Regions from separate parts of the Rossellomorea sp. RS05 genome, predicted to be linked through region 1. Evidence: riboswitches for the same ligand, from Rfam matches in the RefSeq annotation. Region 1 holds a riboswitch; the other holds the start of a gene.
The links. Region 1 has a riboswitch for S-adenosylmethionine ahead of ABJ225_RS18775 (methionine ABC transporter ATP-binding protein). Riboswitches for the same ligand answer to the same signal wherever they lie in the genome.

Region 1 (12,991 bases):
GAGGTTGTACAGCAGACTTTTTAACGTGGAACGCATACCGATGGAGATCCAGTTCAGAAAACATGCGAAATACCCAGGGCATGAAGGGTATCTTGTGGTGGAGAACGGGGCTGTTATCGGATACATTTATGGTTACACGTCACTTGCCGGCCAGTATTATCACGATCTTCTCGCCCGGCATCTGCTACCTGAAACACAATGGATAAGGAACGCCATGGAACTTGTGGAACTGGGCGTGGCTCCTGAACATAGAGGAAAAGGAATTGCAGGGAAACTCATGGATAACCTCTTTGAAGGGAGAAGGGAAGAAAAGGCACTTCTGACTGTCAGGAAGGAAAATACAGGAGCGATTGGATTTTATGAAAGAAAAGGATGGGTGGTCGTAAAGGAAGGATTCTACCCCCATGTACCGGAAGAATATTTCATCATGGGCAAAAGACTTACGTAAACAGGCGTTCCCTTTAGGAAACGCCTTCCGCATTACGGTTGTTTTTTGTATTGGTTGTTCTGGCTATTGCGCTTGCCGCCAGGTTCAGTACCAGGACCGGCATCCCCTTTGATGCTGGCTGCGCTGACCCCGCCTTTTGATGGATCCTTCTTATGTTTGACCACGTTTCTCACCTCCATCCTTAGCGTGCCCGCAGGCGGAGAGGGAGATGTACCGTTAACAAAAAATAGAATTTTTAAACGTTTAAATATTGCGATAGTTTTGATTTTCGTTTATATTATAGGTAACAGAAACTCATTCGGGTCTTTTTTTTCGACATAAAATGAATGAGTATTCATTCAAAACCTTCAAAGGGGGAAAATAGATTGGTACGTAGAATTCAGAAAGCGGCAGTATTGGGATCGGGTGTCATGGGTTCCGGCATCGCTGCACACCTTGCAAATATCGGGATCCCCACCATGCTTCTCGACATCGTCCCTAAAAACCTCTCCGACAAAGACGCAGCAAAAGGATGGACAATGGAGCATCCTTCTTTTAGGAACCAATTTAGTGAAAACGCTTTAAAGAAGCTATTGAAACAAAAACCGGCACCACTCACGGTAAAAGGGAATCTCAGCTTGATCACTCCAGGAAACCTGGAAGACGATCTTGAATCACTGAAAGACTGTGATTGGATCATTGAAGTGGTCGTTGAGAACTTGGATGTGAAAAAACAGGTGTTCGAGAAAATCGAGTCGTTCAGAAAAGAAGGGAGCATCATCAGCTCCAATACGTCCGGTATTTCCATCGAAGCGATGAAGGAAGGGCGATCTGAGGACTTCCGCAAGCACTTCCTCGGCACCCACTTCTTCAATCCTCCCCGCTACCTGAAGCTGCTGGAGGTCATCCCGACGGGCGAAACCGATCCTGAGGTCCTGTCATTCATGAAGGAATTCGGCGAAGATGTGCTTGGGAAGGGCGTCGTCCTTGCGAAAGATACGCCGAACTTCATCGCCAACCGTATCGGGACGTACGGCCTCCTCGTCACAGTACAGGAAATGCTCAAAGGCGGATACAGCGTCGGCGAGGTGGACTCCATTACGGGTCCTGCCATCGGACGGCCGAAGAGTGCGACATTCCGGACCCTTGACGTTGTGGGGCTCGATACATTCGCCCATGTGGCGAAAAACGTGTACGACCAGGTGGACGGAGATGAGAAAAACGTATTCGAGATCCCGGCCTTCATCCAGACCATGCTTGAAAAAGGGTGGTATGGAAGCAAGAGCGGTCAGGGTTTTTACTTGAAGCAGGGTAAAGAGATCCTTGAGCTTGATCCGGAAACACTTGAATATGGCCCGAGGAAAAAATTGAAAACGGCCTCAACAGAGCTGAGCCGTAATGAAAAAGGCTTGAACAATAAGATGAAAGCATTGGTCTATGCCAAGGATCGTGCTGGTTCCTTACTATGGAATATATTATCTCCGGTCCTTCTCTATTCCGCAGAGCTCCACGGTGAAATTGCCGACGATATCGTTGCCATCGACCAGGCGATGAAATGGGGCTTCGGCTGGGAAAAGGGACCGTTTGAAACATGGGATGCCATCGGAGTGGAGCGGTCCGTCAGTTTAATGAAGGAACAAGGGCTGAACGTCCCTGCTTGGGTAGATCAAATGCTTGAAGCTGGGTTCAAGACGTTCTATAGCGAGGATGAATCCGGGGAGCGATCCTTCTACCACGAAGGAAGCTACAGAACGGAAGAGAAAAATCCCAAGCATATCAGTTTGAAGCAGCTGAAGAAGCAAGGGAAGGTCATCAAGAAAAACACAAGCGCAAGCCTGATCGATATCGGCGATGGCGTGGCACTCCTCGAGTTCCATTCTCAGAATAATGCCATTGGTCTCGACATCCTGCAGATGATCCATGCTTCCATTGATGAAGTGGAGAAGAATTACAAAGGACTGGTCATCGGAAATCAGGGCAAAAACTTCTGTGTGGGGGCAAATCTCGCCATGATCCTCATGGAAGCGCAGGATGACGTGTTCGAATTGGATATGGTCGTCCGCCACTTCCAATCGGCAATGATGAAAATCAAGTATTCATCCAAACCGGTTGTGGCTGCACCATTCGGTATGACACTCGGGGGTGGGAGCGAAGTCTGCCTGCCGGCAGCCCGCATCCAGGCAACCATGGAAACGTATATGGGACTTGTTGAAGCCGGAGTCGGATTGATCCCTGGCGGAGGAGGCAATAAGGAGCTTTATATGAAGCACCTGCAGGACCTTCCGAACGGAGTGGACTTCGACCTTCAGAAGGTAGCGAATAAAGTATTCGAAACAATCGCCATGGCAAAGGTGTCCACGTCGGGTGATGAAGCGAGGGAAAACAATTTCCTCAGTAACCGTGACGGTGTGAGTGTCAATCAAGATCACCAGCTCTATGATGCGAAGCAGGCGGTCCTTGCCCTCCATCAAACCGGGTATCGCGCCCCGCAACGCAAAAAAGTGCCGGTCGTGGGTGAAACAGGCTACGGGACATTATTGCTAGGAGCACAAGCGATGCTTCATTCCGGGTATATCTCGGAGCACGATCTGAAGATCGCCCAGAAGCTTGCCTACGTGATTGCAGGCGGGAAAGTTCCATTCGGTACGGAAGTGGATGAACAATATCTTCTGGACCTTGAACGGGAAGCGTTCCTCAGTCTTGTAGCAGAACCGAAATCACAGCAGCGGATGCAGCATATGCTCGTTAAAGGAAAACCATTGCGCAATTAATCGAAGGAAGCGGGGGAATCATCATGCGTGAAGCAGTCATTGTCGCCGGTGCTCGTACACCGGTGGGGAAATCAAGGAAAGGTTCGCTTGCCGGGGTGAGACCGGACGATCTTGGAGCACTGGTCGTCAAGGAAACGTTGAAACGCGCAGGCGGTTATGAAGGGAACATCGATGATCTCATCATCGGCTGTGCCATGCCGGAAGCAGAACAGGGATTGAATATGGCCCGTAACATCGGTGGCCTTGCGGGTCTTCCAGATACGGTTCCAGCCATTACCATCAACCGCTATTGTTCTTCCGGTTTGCAATCAATTGCCTATGCAGCGGAGAAGATCATGCTGGGCCATTCAGACACAGCCATCGCCGGCGGTGCAGAAAGCATGAGCATGGTCCCGATGATGGGGCATGTGGCACGACCGAATCCAACCTTGGCTGAAACAGCACCTGAGTACTATATGAGCATGGGCCACACGGCTGAAGAGGTGGCCAGGAAATTCGGTATATCACGTGAAGATCAAGACGCCTTTGCGGTTAGAAGCCACCAAAAAGCCGCCAGGGCCATCGCAGAAGGAAAGTTCACCGACGAGATCGTACCGGTCGATGTCGTGAAACGCTCCGTCTCAGATGCCAACAAACTGGTGGAAAAATCATTCTTATTCGCTACAGATGAGGGGGTTCGGGAAGGAACGAGCACCGACGTACTGGCTAAACTTCGTCCGGCATTCAACGTAAGGGGGTCGGTTACAGCCGGGAACTCGTCCCAAACGAGTGACGGGGCAGCTGCGGTCATGGTCATGGATCGCGAAAAAGCTGGCTCACTCGGACTTCAGCCATTGGTGAAATTCAGAAGCTTTGCCGTTGCAGGTGTTCCACCTGAAATCATGGGGATCGGTCCTGTTGAGGCGATTCCAAAGGCACTCAAGATGGCTGGGCTTGAGCTCTCAGATATCGGCCTGTTCGAACTGAATGAAGCATTCGCATCCCAGTCCCTCCAGGTGATCCGTCATCTTGGTCTGGACGAAGAGAAGGTGAACGTGAACGGAGGGGCCATTGCCTTGGGGCATCCCCTTGGATGCACAGGATCGAAACTCACCCTCTCCTTGATGCACGAGATGAAGAGGCGCAATGAACAGTTTGGGATCGTCACGATGTGCATCGGTGGTGGAATGGGCGCAGCAGGAGTCTTTGAACTGATCTGCTGATTTCCAACACTAATGGATGAATAAACGTATGAAACCATAGAAATTGGAGGAGACCAAAATGGCAAATCAAACAGATAAATTGATCAAAGGTGGAAGCTTCCTGATTGAAGATGTAACGTATGAGCAGGTGTTCACGCCTGAAGACTATAGCGATGAGCACAAAATGATCGCCAAGACGACGGAAGATTACGTACTGAACGAAGTTGTTCCGGTCATCGATAATCTTGAAAACCATGAGTTCGATCACTCCGTGCGCCTCTTGAAAGAAGCGGGTGAGCTGGGACTTCTCGGTGCAGATGTACCAGAGGAGTATGGTGGACTTGGCCTCGATAAAGTGAGCTCAGCCCTGATTGCAGAGCGTATGTCAAGAGCAGGAGGATTCTCGATTTCGCACGGTGCACACGTGGGGATTGGTTCCCTTCCAATCGTCCTCTTCGGGAATGAAGAACAGAAAACAAAGTATCTGCCGCCTCTTTCCACGGGAGAAAAGCTTGCGGCGTACGCTCTGACAGAACCGGGATCAGGATCTGATGCATTGGGGGCAAAAACGACTGCCAAATTGAACGAAGCAGGGACCCATTACGTATTGAATGGTGAGAAACAGTGGATCACGAACTCCGCCTTCGCCGATGTCTTCATCGTATACGCCAAGATCGATGGCGAGCATTTCTCCGCCTTCATCGTAGAAAAAGAATTCCCTGGGGTATCGACGGGTCCTGAAGAGAAGAAGATGGGAATCAAGAGTTCATCCACACGTACGCTGATCCTTGAAGATGCAGAAGTACCGGTTGAAAACCTCCTCGGTCAAGCCGGGAAGGGGCATATCATCGCATTCAACATCCTCAACATCGGCCGTTATAAGCTCGGGGTAGGGGCAGTCGGGGCAAGCAAGCGAGCATTGGAAGTAACGGTAGCCTATACGAATCAGCGTCAGCAGTTCAAGACGCCGATCTCTTCTTTCAACCTGACAAAAGAAAAACTCTCAACCATGGCATCCAAGCTATATGCCGCAGAAAGCTCCGTCTATCGTACGGTCGGTCTCTTTGAGGATAGGATGAGCAAGCTCTCTGATGAAGAAGTGAAAAACGGGGCGGAAGTGGCTAAATCCATTGCTGAGTATGCCATCGAATGCTCACTCAATAAATTCTTCGGTACGGAAGTGCTGGACTATATCGTGGATGAAGGCGTACAGCTTCACGGTGGTTACGGATTCATGCAGGAATATGAAATCGAGCGCCTTTACAGGGATTCCCGTATCAACCGGATTTTCGAAGGCACAAACGAAATCAATCGTCTCCTTGTACCTGGCACCTATTTGCGAAAAGCCATGAAAGGCGAACTTCCACTGCTGCAAAAAGCACAGGCCCTGCAGGAAGAACTGATGATGCTTATGCCTGAAGAAGTGGGCGACGAGCCTCTTGCACAGGAAAAGTACCTGGTGCGCAATGCAAAGAAAATCGGCTTGATGCTTGCAGGACTTGCCGCGCAAAAATTCGGTAAGGCCCTTGAGAAAGAGCAGGAAGTCCTTGTGAATATCGCTGATATCGTCTCAGAAGCATATGCAATGGAATCCGTTGTATTGAGGACCGAAAAAGCGATCGAAACGACTGGTTTGGAGAAAGCTAAGCAGAAGCTCCTCTATACTCAGATCTTCTGTCAGGAAGCTTTCAACAAAATCGAGCAGCATGCCAAAGAAACATTGGTGGCTACGGAATCAGGTGACACGCTCCGCATCATGCTGTCGGCCCTGAAAAAATTCACCCGCCACACACCGGTCAACGTCATCGCCCTCAAACGCGATGCATCCGTGAAACTGATCGACGCTGAAAAATATATCGTGTAAGAAGAAAGGGGCTGCCTGCATGCAGCCCCTTTTTAATGGAAGCATAAGAGTGGGAGCTCGATAGGAGTCCTGATATGCAGAACAGAATGTTGATGCATGCAGATCCTGCTTACCCATCGCCCTCTTTCCGCCTATGTGATTCCTGGAAGTTGCGCATAGCAGCAGATTGTGCTTTTTTAATGGAACAGACGACAGCGTCAAATCATTCTCTACAACAATCGACAGCCGGTATTGTTCGCCAAGCACAAAAACGGATATAATGATGAAGAAAGCACTCAAATGAAAGGTGGTGAAAACAATGGCAATCACATTCTATTCCTACCCTAAATGCGGGACGTGCCGCAAGGCGAAAAAATGGCTTGAACAAGAAGAGGTTGATTTCAACGAAATACATATTGTCGAGGAGCCACCGTCCAAGGAGACGCTGAAAGATCTTTATGAAAAAAGCGGACTGCCCCTGAAAAAATTCTTCAATACAAGCGGCATGAAATACCGGGAACTGGGCTTGAAAGACAAGGTCAATACCGCCTCAGAAGATGAACTCCTCGAACTACTGGCTTCAGATGGGATGCTGATCAAGCGCCCCCTCACGACCGATGGTCAAAAGGTAACCTTGGGCTTCAAGGAAGAAACGTTTGAAGATACTTGGAAGTAATGGAAGCAGCAGAATATTTGTGCAAGACTTCCTTGCTTTTCTCTTAAAGAATGTGTCAATATTAGTTTGTATAACTAGCATGGAGGGATAAAGATGAGCACACCGAAAGAACTGCGTTATTCAGAAGAACATGAATGGGTAAAGTCCGAAGGCGGCAACGTCCGAATCGGGATCACAGCATTCGCACAATCAGAACTTGGTGACATCGTCTTTGTCGAGCTGCCGGAAGTCGGCGATGAAGTCAAAGCGAACGAGCCTTTTGGAAGCGTTGAATCGGTCAAGACCGTTTCTGAACTTTACGCTCCTGTATCAGGAAAAGTGGTCGAAGTGAACGAAGACCTGTCTGACAGCCCTGAATTCGTCAACGAATCTCCATACGAGAAAGCATGGATGGTTGTTGTGGAACCTTCAGACGCTGGTGAAGTGGACAAACTGATGACATCTGAAGAATACGATAAAATGATCAACGAAGGCTAAAACAGGAACACCTTGGGATAAATTCTCAAGGTGTTTTTTTATTCTCAAGGGCAAGATAAATTCAACCTTTAATGAAAGGATGATGGTCATGCTCACACCTAAACAGGCCGATGTGACCGATCGTGTCATCGGAAAAGTGAAGGATGGCTCCATTGAGCTATTCCTTGATAACCAATCAATCGGGAAAGTCCCCCTTTCGTTGGAGGGGATCAGCATGCAGCCGAATTTCGAGGCGAAAGAAAATAAAATCTACCAGAGCTATACCTCATCAGAAGGGCATGACGCCCGCTATACGGATTGCGATGAAGGTGGATGGTGTTAACATGACATCGGGGGATTCCCCCCGGTGTTCTTTAGGATCAAATCCTTTGCAAAATACCACTGACATGAGAAAATAGAGATAATAAGTGGACCATTAATAATCTTTTACTACTTCACTGAAAGTCAAGGTGATTGTCATGGAAGTCGTGGATGAAAAAGTCCTGATCGTAGAAGGCACATCCGATAAACGAAAGGTCAAAGATATCATCAGTGAGCCCGTGGAAATCATTTGTACCAATGGTACGATCAGTCTGACTAAAATGGACGAACTGATTGATTCATTAATCGACAGGGACGTATACATCCTTGTGGATGCCGACGAAGCCGGTGAAAAACTCCGCAAGCAATTCAAGCGGGAGTTCCCGGAAGCAGGCCACCTGTATATCGACAGGATGTACAAGGAAGTGGCTGCTGCCCCGGAATATCACCTCGCTTCCGTTTTGATCGGAGCCAATATTGATGTCCACCAACAATATCTTGGAAAAAGGATGAATTAGCTTTGAAAGAGTTGAACAGCCATGAAGCGCTGCAAACGATTCGAAAGAATGAAAGACTGCTTGCCCTCTATTTGTATACACCCATGTGTGGGACCTGTCAGGTTGCAGGGAGGATGATCGAGATCGTAGAAAATCTGCCCCAACCGTTTGTTTTTGCAAAGGCAAATCTGAATTACATGGCGGATTTCGCAACTGAGTATGCGATCGAGAGCGTTCCTTGCCTCCTCCTGTTCAAAGATGGAGTCGAGGTCGACCGGATCTATGCGTTCCAGTCTGTACCGTTTCTGTATGAAGCATTGAATAAGATAGCGTGAAGGGGCCAAAAAGGCCTTTTTTTTATGCTCGAATAGCAAAAGAAATAGATGGATTTCAACGGAAACCACTACGACTTTTCTACATACCGGGACATATTTCTCGGGAAATGAAACGAACCCGCCAATATATTGTCTATTGGGCCCTTCCTTCGACAGTCCGTCCACAATCTGTCGAGAAAGTACGGGAGGATAAACAATCCAGTAGTGGAATTAGTTAAGTATCCGAGATACTGGAGGGGTTGCATGAGAGAGTATTTAGAGAAAGTAGTAGATCAATGCGAGACCAGGTATCACTTACAATTATTATTTCCAGACACACCTTTCGTCCTACACTTCCAAAGTGGCTCAAGCGGGTACAGTCTGTCTATTTCGAATAAGGGATGCGCCGTACTTCCCGAACCACACCCTGATCCCCATCTGACGATAATTGCTGGAGAGGTCCGGCAGTTACTTTCTTTATTTGCAGGGAATGAGCGATTAACTTCCCTTGTTGATAAAAAGGATGTCGTAGTCCGTGGGGGTTACCGGCATTTGTTGTTTGCTGAATCCGTGCTTTGGTTGACCCGTTTTCACATCGTTGAACCAGTGAGCGTATAATGTGCAAAAATGAATTGACACCATGTTTATTCGGTGATAGTATCTTTTTAGTAACAAATTTCTGAGTATTTAGTATGGATAATTAAATAACGTTTATCTCTTATTAAGAGTGGTGGAGGGAAGTGCCCGATGAAACCCGGCAACCGTCAATGAAAATTGACACGGTGCCAATTCACTCGAAGCGAAGGCTTCGACAGATGAGAGAAAGTCTGCTATTGAAATAGTATGCCTTTCTGCTTATCGCAGAAAGGCATTTTTATTTTTCAAATGACGTTCGATGATTTAACAGCAAACGTCATTTGGATATAATTCCTAGTAAACCGGTGGTTTTACTGATGGCGAGGTGGATACAACATGATTACGATTTCTGATGTAAAAAAAATCTTTCAAACGAAAAACGGAACGGTTTCAGCTGTCGATGGGGTGGATATGACCATCAAGGATGGAGAAATCTTCGGTGTGATCGGATACAGTGGAGCCGGAAAGAGCACGTTGATCCGGATGCTGAACGGGCTTGAGGTCCCTACTGATGGTTCCGTCGATGTGAACGGTCAGCTCATTTCACAGGCAAAAGGGAGGTCCCTCAGGGAGGCAAGGCAGTCAATGGGTATGATCTTCCAGCATTTTAACCTTCTTTGGTCGAGGACGGTCCTGGAAAATATCCAGTTTCCCCTCGAAATTGCAGGTGTATCGAAAAAAGAGAGGATCAAAAAAGCAAATGAGCTTCTCAACCTGGTCGGGCTTGAAGGCCGAGGTGATTCTTATCCATCGCAATTGAGTGGAGGGCAGAAGCAGCGGGTCGGCATTGCCAGGGCGCTGGCGAATGATCCGAAAGTGCTGCTATGCGATGAAGCGACTTCCGCCCTTGATCCACAGACCACAGACAGCATCCTCGACCTCCTGGTGGATATCAATGATCGCCTTGGATTAACGATCGTGTTGATCACCCATGAGATGCATGTCATCCGCAAGATCTGTCACAGGGTAGCGGTCATGGATTCAGGTAAAGTCGTGGAAGAAGGGGACGTACTTGACGTGTTCCGGAACCCTAGGGAAGAAGTGACGAAGCGTTTTGTAAAAGAAGTTTCTCAGCAACAGGAATCGGATGATGTCTTGGAACATTGTCCGGATGGGAAGGTGCTGAAACTGACGTTTGTAGGAGAAAGCACAGATCAGCCTCTCATCACAGCGCTGATCCGCCGGTTCGATATTGAAGTGAACATCCTTCAAGGGCAGATATCCCAAACGCAAAAAGGGGCCTTCGGAACGTTGTTCATCCAGCTCACCGGAGATCCATTGATTGTGGATCAGGCCGTCGCTTTTGCTGAAAATCAAGTGAAAGTGGAGGTGATGGAGAGATGATTGAAAAAGTCTTTCCGAATGTCGATTGGGAGAAAATGTGGGAGGCAACACTTGAAACCTTATACATGACGGGGATGTCGGTCATTTTGACCTTTTTCCTCGGTCTTGCCCTTGGAATCCTCTTGTTCCTTACATCGAAGGGGAACATTTGGGAGAACAAGGCGGCTTATTCGATTACCAATGCGGCAGTCAATATATTCAGGTCCATCCCTTTCATCATTCTGATTGTGTTACTGATTCCATTTACGAAGGTATTGATCGGGACGATCCGGGGGGCCAACGCGGCCTTGCCGGCCCTGATCATCGGTGCTGCCCCGTTTTATGCCCGGATGGTGGAAATCGCCCTCCGCGAAGTCAATAAAGGGGTCATCGAAGCAGCGAAAGCCATGGGGTCCAAGACGAGTACCATCATCATGAAGGTCCTTCTCCCAGAATCCATGCCGGCTCTCATCTCGGGAATCACCGTGACGGCCATCGCATTGGTCGGTTATACCGCAATGGCAGGCGTCATCGGAGCTGGCGGTCTCGGGAATCTGGCATTCCTGGATGGATTCCAGCGCAGCAGGACCGATGTCACCTTGGCGGCGACAATCTTGATCCTGGTTCTTGTATTCATCATTCAGCTTGTCGGTGATTATTTCACCAATAAAATAGATAAACGATAAAAGGAGAGAATTCAGATGAAAAAATGGCTAGTGGGAACGATTGCAGCAGCGAGTATTATAGGATTGGCAGCATGCGGAACCGGCGGGAGCAACGGTAGCTCAGGCGATTCAAAGGAACTCGTGGTCGGAGCATCCAATGTCCCTCACGCTGAGATCCTTGAGGAAGCAAAACCGATCCTTGAAAAAGAAGGGATCGACCTGAAGATCGAGACGTATCAGGATTACGTACTCCCGAATAAAGATCTGGACAGCGGGGACCTGGATGCGAACTACTTCCAACACATTCCTTACCTTGAGGGGCAAAAGAAAGAACACGGATATGATTTCGTCAGTGCCGGCGGAATTCACATTGAACCGATGGCTGTCTACTCGAAGAAGCATAAATCCCTTAAAGATATCCCGGAAGGCGGAACCATTCTATTCAGTAACTCCGTGGCAGAGCACGGAAGGATCCTGACTTTGCTTGAAGCAAACGGTCTGATCAAATTGAAGGATGGGATCGATAAAACCCAGGCGACATTGGATGATATCGCCGAAAACCCTAAAAAATTGAAATTCGACTACGAATACGAGCCGGCCCTTCTTACTCAGCTTTACAATAATGAAGAAGGCGATGCAGTCGTCATAAACTCCAACTATGCCATCGATAGCGGACTGGATCCGGTCAAGGATTCCATTGCCATTGAAGACAAGGAATCACCGTATGTGAACATCATCGCGGTCAAAAAAGGCGATGAAGACAAAAAAGAAATCAAGGAACTCGTGAAGGTGCTTCAGTCTGATGAAATTCAGGACTTCATCAATAAAGAGTGGAAAGGTTCCGTGGTTCCGGTCAAAGAATAAATACCAAACATAATCTTTTTGCAATAAGCTCATACTATTTTCGATCACTCGAATTAGAATGGAGCTGAAAGTGATGCAGGTAGAGCCTAGAAATACGACGGAAGCGGCCCTGCTCGATTATAAGACGGGGCTTGGGATCTTCACTGAAAAAATGCCGGACCTGGCGCAGCAATACAATGCTTTCACGGAGCATTGTTTCCGTGAAGGGGTATTATCAAAGAAAGAGAAGCAGCTGATCGCCCTTGGCATCAGTTTGTATTCTCAAGATGAGTACTGCATCATCTACCACACAAAGGGTTGTCTCGATCAAGGATGTACGGAAGAGGAAATCCTTGAAGCCGTGGGAGTAACTGCTGCATTTGGAGGCGGAGCAGCCATGAGCCAGGCGGTCACGCTTGTTCAGCAATCCATGCACGATCTGAATGAACTGAAGCATTAAATGAAAGGAGGGTCTTCGGACTCTCTTTTTTTGCATTTCAAAAGAGGATGAACTCCTTTCAGGAGGATACAGGCGGAAACGTGTAAGAAAGTCTGACAATTTAGCGCAGAACAGGAGTGAAGGATGATTTTCTGAAAAAATCACCCCACACACGTTTTGGCAAAAGAATGGCAGGGTAGTATCCTTAATGAGTAACACAAAAACCTGAAAGGAATGATTCACTATCGACTCTCTTGACAGTATGTCGTACACAAGCGAAATGGAAAAGGCCATGCATGGAGCCCACGGAGTAGGGTACGAGGTGTACAAACGAAAGCATGAAGTTCGGATGCAAGTAGAGAAGCAGAGAGAGAAGGATTATAGGGAAAGCCGCAGGATGATTGCTGCACTCGATCGAAAAGTGCATGCTAATATATAGAAGAATGACGGAGGAGCCGGTGATGGATGAATCACTGGTTTTTCTTATGTATAGAGGTTTAAATGGGCATTCATCCGTGATAAGGTAGGGGATGTAGGAACGTGATTTGCTCATGGGACGGATCATGTATGCAGAAGGGCGTTTGGGCCAACAATAGAAG
Region 2 (6,362 bases), on a different contig from region 1:
GTACTGGGGGATCAAGTCCGTCAATGCGTTGACCTGATCTTTCCCGAAGATCAGTTTCGTTGGATTATGGTACATAAAGTTTTCCATATTGTCATCCTCCTCTGAGTTGTCGTTAAAGAATCAAAGGTGCAAGTATAACGCGGGTCGGAAGGTTTAGCAAGTGAAGGTGTCTGTCGATTCTGCAATCATCATGAGACATTATTACTGATATTGGCAAAAGTTTTATTTCTGTTGTACAAAGGTTGAAAATTTGAAATAATAAGAATTGAATAGTTGTTCATGAGGAGGCGCATCGTCATGCTGGTGGTAAGCGCATGTCTTGCAGGCATGAAGGTACGATACAACGGAACTGACTGCCTTGAAGAAGTGATTGGAGATATGGTGAGGTCGGGAAAGGCGGTCACGGTATGCCCTGAGATTCTGGGTGGATTCCAAACCCCGCGTGAGCCTGCCGAGATCCAGGGCGGTACGGGTGAGGATGTGCTCGACGGAACGGCTCGCGTGCTGGACCGTTCAGGAGCGGATGTGACGGATCAATATGTAGCCGGTGCTGCTGAGACTCTCGCCATCTGCCGGAAGATGGGGGCGACGGACATCGTCTTGAAGGAAAACAGTCCTTCCTGTGGCAGCTCCATAATCTACAATGGGGATTTTTCCGGAGAGAAGATCCCGGGGGAAGGTGTGACAACCGCACTCTTGAGAAGACATGGAATCAAGGTTCGGTCGGAAGAGGATGCTGTGAATGAATTTGTGTAAATTTACCATCGTTCTGCTAAACACCTGTGCTGATTAGCCGATGAATAATAGTAATGGCACATACAGACGCGGAACAGTTTCAACGGAACATGTCCTGGGTATTGTATGGAAAGAAAAGTAGAGATAGAGAACAGTCCTTCGACTGCAATACGATCACAAAGGGGCAAGAGAATCGAATGAGCGATGTAACAGGTCAAACCTTCTTACCTGAAGCAGAATTAAAGTCACTCCTGCAGCAAGGGGATGTCGAAGAAGGGAAACAACTGGACGTACTCCTGGCCATGGTGGAGCATATCGGGACGCCGGATCCCGTACTCCGAGACAAATTGATTTACACCACCTTTTACCGATTGATCATTGAGGAAGACAGACTCCATACCGAAGTCCTGAAGGATCTCCTCGACCTTTCCATGGATCATCTTCTTATGAAGGGGATCGGTGAGGAAGGGACGGATTCCGTCTTCACGCGCGCCTTCACGACCCTCCTCATGGCACTCGTCCTTGGACGGGACAAAGAGGCCGATTTCCTATCAGAGGATAAGATTCAGGAAGCAGCCGATATCACGGTGGAATATCTGGAGCAGGAACAGGACGTGCGAGGCTTCGTCGAGGAAAAGGGATGGGCACACAGTGTCGCCCACGCAGCCGACATGGTGGATGAGCTCGTGCTGAACCCGAAAGTGGATCAGGATATGTTCCCGGTTCTGCTGAAAGCACTATGGGAAAAGGTGTTGGTGTCCCACCATGCCTATATCCATGATGAAGATGAGCGACTCCTCGTCCCGATCCTCCAGATGATCTGGCAGGGGATGGATGAGGGGGAAGTCATAACGCTGGTGGAAAAACTTCCTGAGATGCTTGAGAAGCAGAAAGCCGAACTTGAGGAAGAGGCCTACTGGACCCTGTTTTTCAATGTGAAGACCTTCTCAAAAACGTTCTATATGAAACTGGAAGACTACCCGACCCTTTCAAAGCTGAGGGATGCGATCGACCGGGTCTTGAAAGAACTCAACTGAATAGTGCAATGCTCTTATGAAGAGAGGCGGAGGGACTGGCCCCATGAAGCCTCGGCAACCGGATCCACGGTGCCAAATCCAGCAGACCGCTGCGTCTGAACGATAAGAGGCTGATGAAAGAGGCCTCTTGGAGAGGTCTTTTTTTATGAAGAGAAGGAGGAAGAGCATGACGAGACAAGAGATGTATACAGAACTTGAAGGAAACTTTGAAGAAACCCGAAGCTGGAGGCGGCATCTCCACGAGAATCCCGAGCTTTCCTTCAAGGAAACCGAAACCGCTCGCTTCATCGAAAGAAAGCTGCGTGAGTTCGGGCTTGAGGTGAAGACCGGAATCGGCGGCAACGGCATCACCGGCACGCTCCGCGGGGCGAAGCCGGGCAAGACGATCGCCTTCCGGGCCGACTTCGATGCCTTGCCGATCACGGATGAAAAAGACGCACCGTACAAATCCAAGAATCCCGGCGTGATGCACGCATGTGGCCATGACGGGCATACGTCCGCCCTTTTGTCTGTTGCCAAGGTGCTGAGTCAATATGGACAAGACATCAACGGCACACTCATCTTCCTCTTCCAGCCGGCAGAAGAAACACCGCCGGGCGGAGCCAAATTCATGATCGAAGAAGGCGTGCTTGAAGGAGTGGACCATGTATTCGGAGCCCATCTTGCATCGGATTTGCCACTTGGGTCTTACGGCGTCGGAGAAGGCTTCCGCATGGCAGCCGTCGATAAATTCGCCATCCACATCAATGGCCTCGGCGGTCACGGCGCAAGGCCGCACACGACGATCGATCCACTCGTGATCGGCACGACCGTCGTCAACGCCCTCCAGCAGATCGTGAGCAGGAAGGTCGATCCCCTGAAATCCGCCGTCGTCACCATCGGCATTTTCAAAGCCGGCACCGCCTTCAACGTGATCCCCGACAACGTCACCATCGAAGGCACAGTGCGTACATTCGAAGGCGAAGTGCGCGACCAGGTCCAGGAAGAGATCCATTCGATTGTCGCCGGCATCACATCCGGATTCAAGGCGACGCACAGCATCGACTATCTGCGTGGCTACCCGGCCCTCTATAACCATCCGGAGGAAACGGAAATTGCCCGTCGCCTCTTCGCTGATCTTGGACCTGTGGCCGAGTCCGAGCCGACCATGGGCGCTGAAGACTTCGCCTATTACCTTCAGGAAAAGCCCGGTACCTTCTTCCGAGTCGGATCTCGGACCGATGACCTGGCAACCCAGTACTCCCATCACCACCCGCGCTTCGACATCGACGAACGCGCACTCGTTCACACGGGCAAAGCCTTCATCAAACTGGCCGAGCACTACGTTTTTTAACTTAACAGAAGAATAGGAGATACATAGATGACAACCTACAAAATCACGATGATGGACGCCTACGCCATCGAATCCCTCCGCGAAAAAGGCATCACCAACGAGATACTGCTTGAGGCCGCAGCAAGTGGAGATACAACGCGACTGTTGGAAGCCGATCCAGAAGGGAACTTCGATGCTTTGCTGAAACTCGCCGAGGATCGGGACGCGTTGGAGAGCATCCTGAATGATGGCTACCAGATCAAATTCGTCACTTACAACGGCCTTCGCAACCTTCTTCGCATGAAATTCCGCAAGCCGTTTACCGACTTGGACAACGGAATCGAAGGACTGCACCTCAGCGTGGAAGAGCTGATCCAGCTGAAGAAGCTGCTCTCAAGCAACTGGGTGTTGAAGGCAGAAGAAGCGAATGATGGGTATGTGGCCAGCGTGACGTATATCGAATAGGTACATGGTGACGGTCCCGGAGCTTCATTTTTTTATGAAGCGGTCGGGGCTTTTTTTTGTTTGGGGGAGTGATGGATTGGAAGATTTGGAGTCTTAGGTGGGCGTAAGTTGGTAATATACGTGTGAAGTTGGACGTACCGTTCCCGAGTTGACAGTAACCTCGAAGAGTTGAAAATAAAAAAGCCAGCCCGAAAAAAGTTGGAAGTAAAATCTCGAAAGTTGATAATAAATTTCCCAAAGTTGATAGAAAAAGTTTAAAAGTCGGTAGAAAATGGAGGTGGAGTGATATAATTGGATATATAAGGAATTGGAAAATGAAGAAAGTACGCCATTTCATCCTGTTTTTCCGAAAATGTGACCACACAAGACCCGTCCAGAACCAAAACCACCTAACATGAAGGGATTTTGACCATGAAACCACTACAAAACACCATCGCCGTCGTCACCGGTGCATCCCGCGGAGCAGGCAGGGGCATCGCCTGCGAGCTCGGCGAAGCTGGGGCCACTGTCTATGTGACGGGACGAAGCATCCACGGATCCACAACCGACAACCGACCGGAAACAATCGAAGAAACGGCCGCAGGGGTCACGGCACGCGGCGGGAAGGGGATCGCCGTTCGCTGTGATCATACCGACTCAACCGATGTCCGCCGTTTATTCGAAGGCATCAAAGACCAACACGGCCGTATTGATCTTCTCGTCAACAGCGTATTCGGCGGTTCGGAAAGCTCGCTTCCCCGTACGGAAGGCCGGCGTTTCTGGGAGCGGCCGGAGGAACACTGGGATGCGATGATGGGTGCGGGTGCCCATGCCTACGTTCTCACTGCCCGGAGTGCCGTACCACTCATGATCCCACAGCAAAAGGGGCTGATCATCAACATCACCGCCCAGCTTGATAATACGATTTCAGCTAACTTGTACTATGATCTTGCCATGAATGCCGTCAACCGGATGACCCTGGTGATGGCGAAGGAACTGAAGGAATACAACGTGTCGGCGGTGGCGTTGTGCCCCGGCTGGATGAGGACGGAAAGGGTCATGGATGCGGGATTCGGACCGAAAGATGGAGCGACGGAAACCACCGCCTATGTTGGGCGCGCAGTGGTCGCATTGGCTATGGATGCCCATGTTGCATCTCTATCCGGACGGGCCATTGAGGTCGCTGAATCGGCCAGTACATATGGATTTACCGATGTTGACGGAACCCGCCCCTTTACCCATTGAAATAACCGATGATTCTGAAAATCATCTTGTTGTTTTTGTTAAATGATGGAATAATAGTCAGCTAGATAATGGATTCCATTAAGGGGGGGACCAATGATTGTCTTCTTATATATCGGTATGTACCTGACACCGATCCTCAGCATCATATTCTGTTTGAATCTCGTCACGATCATGAAAAAGATCAAGAGGGATGAGAAAACAGCCATCAACACGTTCTGGTTGACACTTTCTTTCACTTTGATCGCATGGACACTCGTGATGATCACATTTCTTGGCTTAGAATGACGATAATCAAAAAGGAGGAAAACCCATGACCACGATCCAATCCATCTACAGCAACCCGCCCATATTTGAAACCGAGCGACTGCTCCTCAGGAAGATCGCGGCGACCGATCTTGACGATATGTTCCGGTATGCATCTGATCCAGAGGTGACGAAGTATGTGCTGTGGGATACCCATCAGACCCTTGAGGACACGAGACAGTTCCTTGATTATGCGCTGGAGGCGTACCGGAATGAGGAGGTGTCCCCTTGGGGGATCGAGTGCAAAGAGAACGGGAAATTCATCGGAACGATTGATTTTGTGTCATGGAGTGAGCGGCATCGGACAGCGGAGATCGGCTATACCATCGGACGCCCCTATTGGGGAAAAGGGTATATGACGGAAGCGGCTCGTGAACTACTTAAGTTCGGGTTCGAGCATATGGATCTCCTCCGCATCCAGGCTAGATGCTTCCCGGAAAATATCGGGTCTGAGCGGGTGATGCAGAAGCTCGGGATGACGTATGAAGGGACGCTGCGGCAGGCGATGAATCTGAGGGGGACGCAGATGGATCTGAAGCAGTATTCGATTTTGAGGGAAGAGTTCTTCTCAAACGAAGGACATTAAACAACTACCAACGAATAAAGGAGCATTACACCATGACAACCGAACAACAACTATACGAAGCAGCCATCGACCTCATCAACACCCGCTACCCGACCGGTTGGGGCGGGGCAGCGGCGATGATGACGAAGGGCGGGCGCGTGTTGACGAGCGTGGCGCCTGAGGTGATCAATGCATCAACGGAGCTCTGCATGGAGACAGGGGCGATCCTAGAAGCCCATAAGTTTGCCGATGAGGTGACGCATACGATCTGTGTGGCCCGAGAGGATGAGCATGCTCCGTATCAGATCCTTACTCCGTGCGGCGTATGCCAGGAGCGTCTGTTTTACTGGGGACCCCAGGTGAAGGCAGGGATCTATACTGAAGAAGGGCATGTAGAGTTCAAGAGGCTGGATGAAATCCAGCCGTTTCATTGGTATCAGGCGTATCGCGGGGAGTGATCAGCTTCCCCAGCGAAGGGCCACGGCCCCCCATCCGAGTCCGGCTCCGTAGCCGACAAGGATGACGAGGTCGCCGTCTTTTATTTTGCCTTCAGTGACTTCCTTGTGAAGTCCGATGGGAATCGTGGGTGCGGATGAATTGCCGTAGTAGCGGATCGTGTGAGTGTGGACTTGTTCCATCGGATAGCCGAGGGACGCGATGCTCGTTTCGATGATGCGGAGATTGGACTGGTGCGGGATGATGAAGTGGACGTCGTCTAAGG

Region 2: linked by a shared signal. The riboswitch ahead of ABJ225_RS12155 (M20 metallopeptidase family protein) and the one ahead of ABJ225_RS18775 (methionine ABC transporter ATP-binding protein) in region 1 are both predicted to bind S-adenosylmethionine.

The regions. Positions count from the first base shown of each region.
Region 1 is NZ_JBDKWY010000009.1:21,331-34,321, forward strand. It holds gene ABJ225_RS18725 (GNAT family N-acetyltransferase) at 1-448, shown strand, start outside; gene ABJ225_RS18730 (YuzL family protein) at 481-612, opposite strand; gene ABJ225_RS18735 (3-hydroxyacyl-CoA dehydrogenase/enoyl-CoA hydratase family protein) at 775-3,198, shown strand; gene ABJ225_RS18740 (acetyl-CoA C-acetyltransferase) at 3,222-4,400, shown strand; gene ABJ225_RS18745 (acyl-CoA dehydrogenase family protein) at 4,459-6,243, shown strand; gene ABJ225_RS18750 (arsenate reductase family protein) at 6,542-6,898, shown strand; gene gcvH (glycine cleavage system protein GcvH) at 6,992-7,375, shown strand; gene ABJ225_RS18760 (YusG family protein) at 7,464-7,697, shown strand; gene ABJ225_RS18765 (toprim domain-containing protein) at 7,834-8,193, shown strand; gene ABJ225_RS18770 (thioredoxin family protein) at 8,196-8,507, shown strand; SAM riboswitch class I at 9,202-9,308, shown strand; gene ABJ225_RS18775 (methionine ABC transporter ATP-binding protein) at 9,459-10,466, shown strand; gene ABJ225_RS18780 (methionine ABC transporter permease) at 10,463-11,131, shown strand; gene ABJ225_RS18785 (MetQ/NlpA family ABC transporter substrate-binding protein) at 11,147-11,974, shown strand; gene ABJ225_RS18790 (carboxymuconolactone decarboxylase family protein) at 12,048-12,413, shown strand; gene ABJ225_RS18795 (YuzK family famiily protein) at 12,655-12,831, shown strand.
Region 2 is NZ_JBDKWY010000004.1:61,106-67,467, forward strand. It holds gene ABJ225_RS12140 (iron-containing alcohol dehydrogenase) at 1-87, opposite strand, end outside; gene ABJ225_RS12145 (2-thiouracil desulfurase family protein) at 298-756, shown strand; gene ABJ225_RS12150 (DUF2785 domain-containing protein) at 933-1,772, shown strand; SAM riboswitch class I at 1,784-1,881, shown strand; gene ABJ225_RS12155 (M20 metallopeptidase family protein) at 1,939-3,105, shown strand; gene ABJ225_RS12160 (hypothetical protein) at 3,133-3,549, shown strand; gene ABJ225_RS12165 (SDR family NAD(P)-dependent oxidoreductase) at 3,961-4,773, shown strand; gene ABJ225_RS12170 (hypothetical protein) at 4,867-5,058, shown strand; gene ABJ225_RS12175 (GNAT family N-acetyltransferase) at 5,084-5,662, shown strand; gene ABJ225_RS12180 (cytidine deaminase) at 5,695-6,099, shown strand; gene ABJ225_RS12185 (3-oxoacyl-ACP synthase III family protein) at 6,100-6,362, opposite strand, start outside.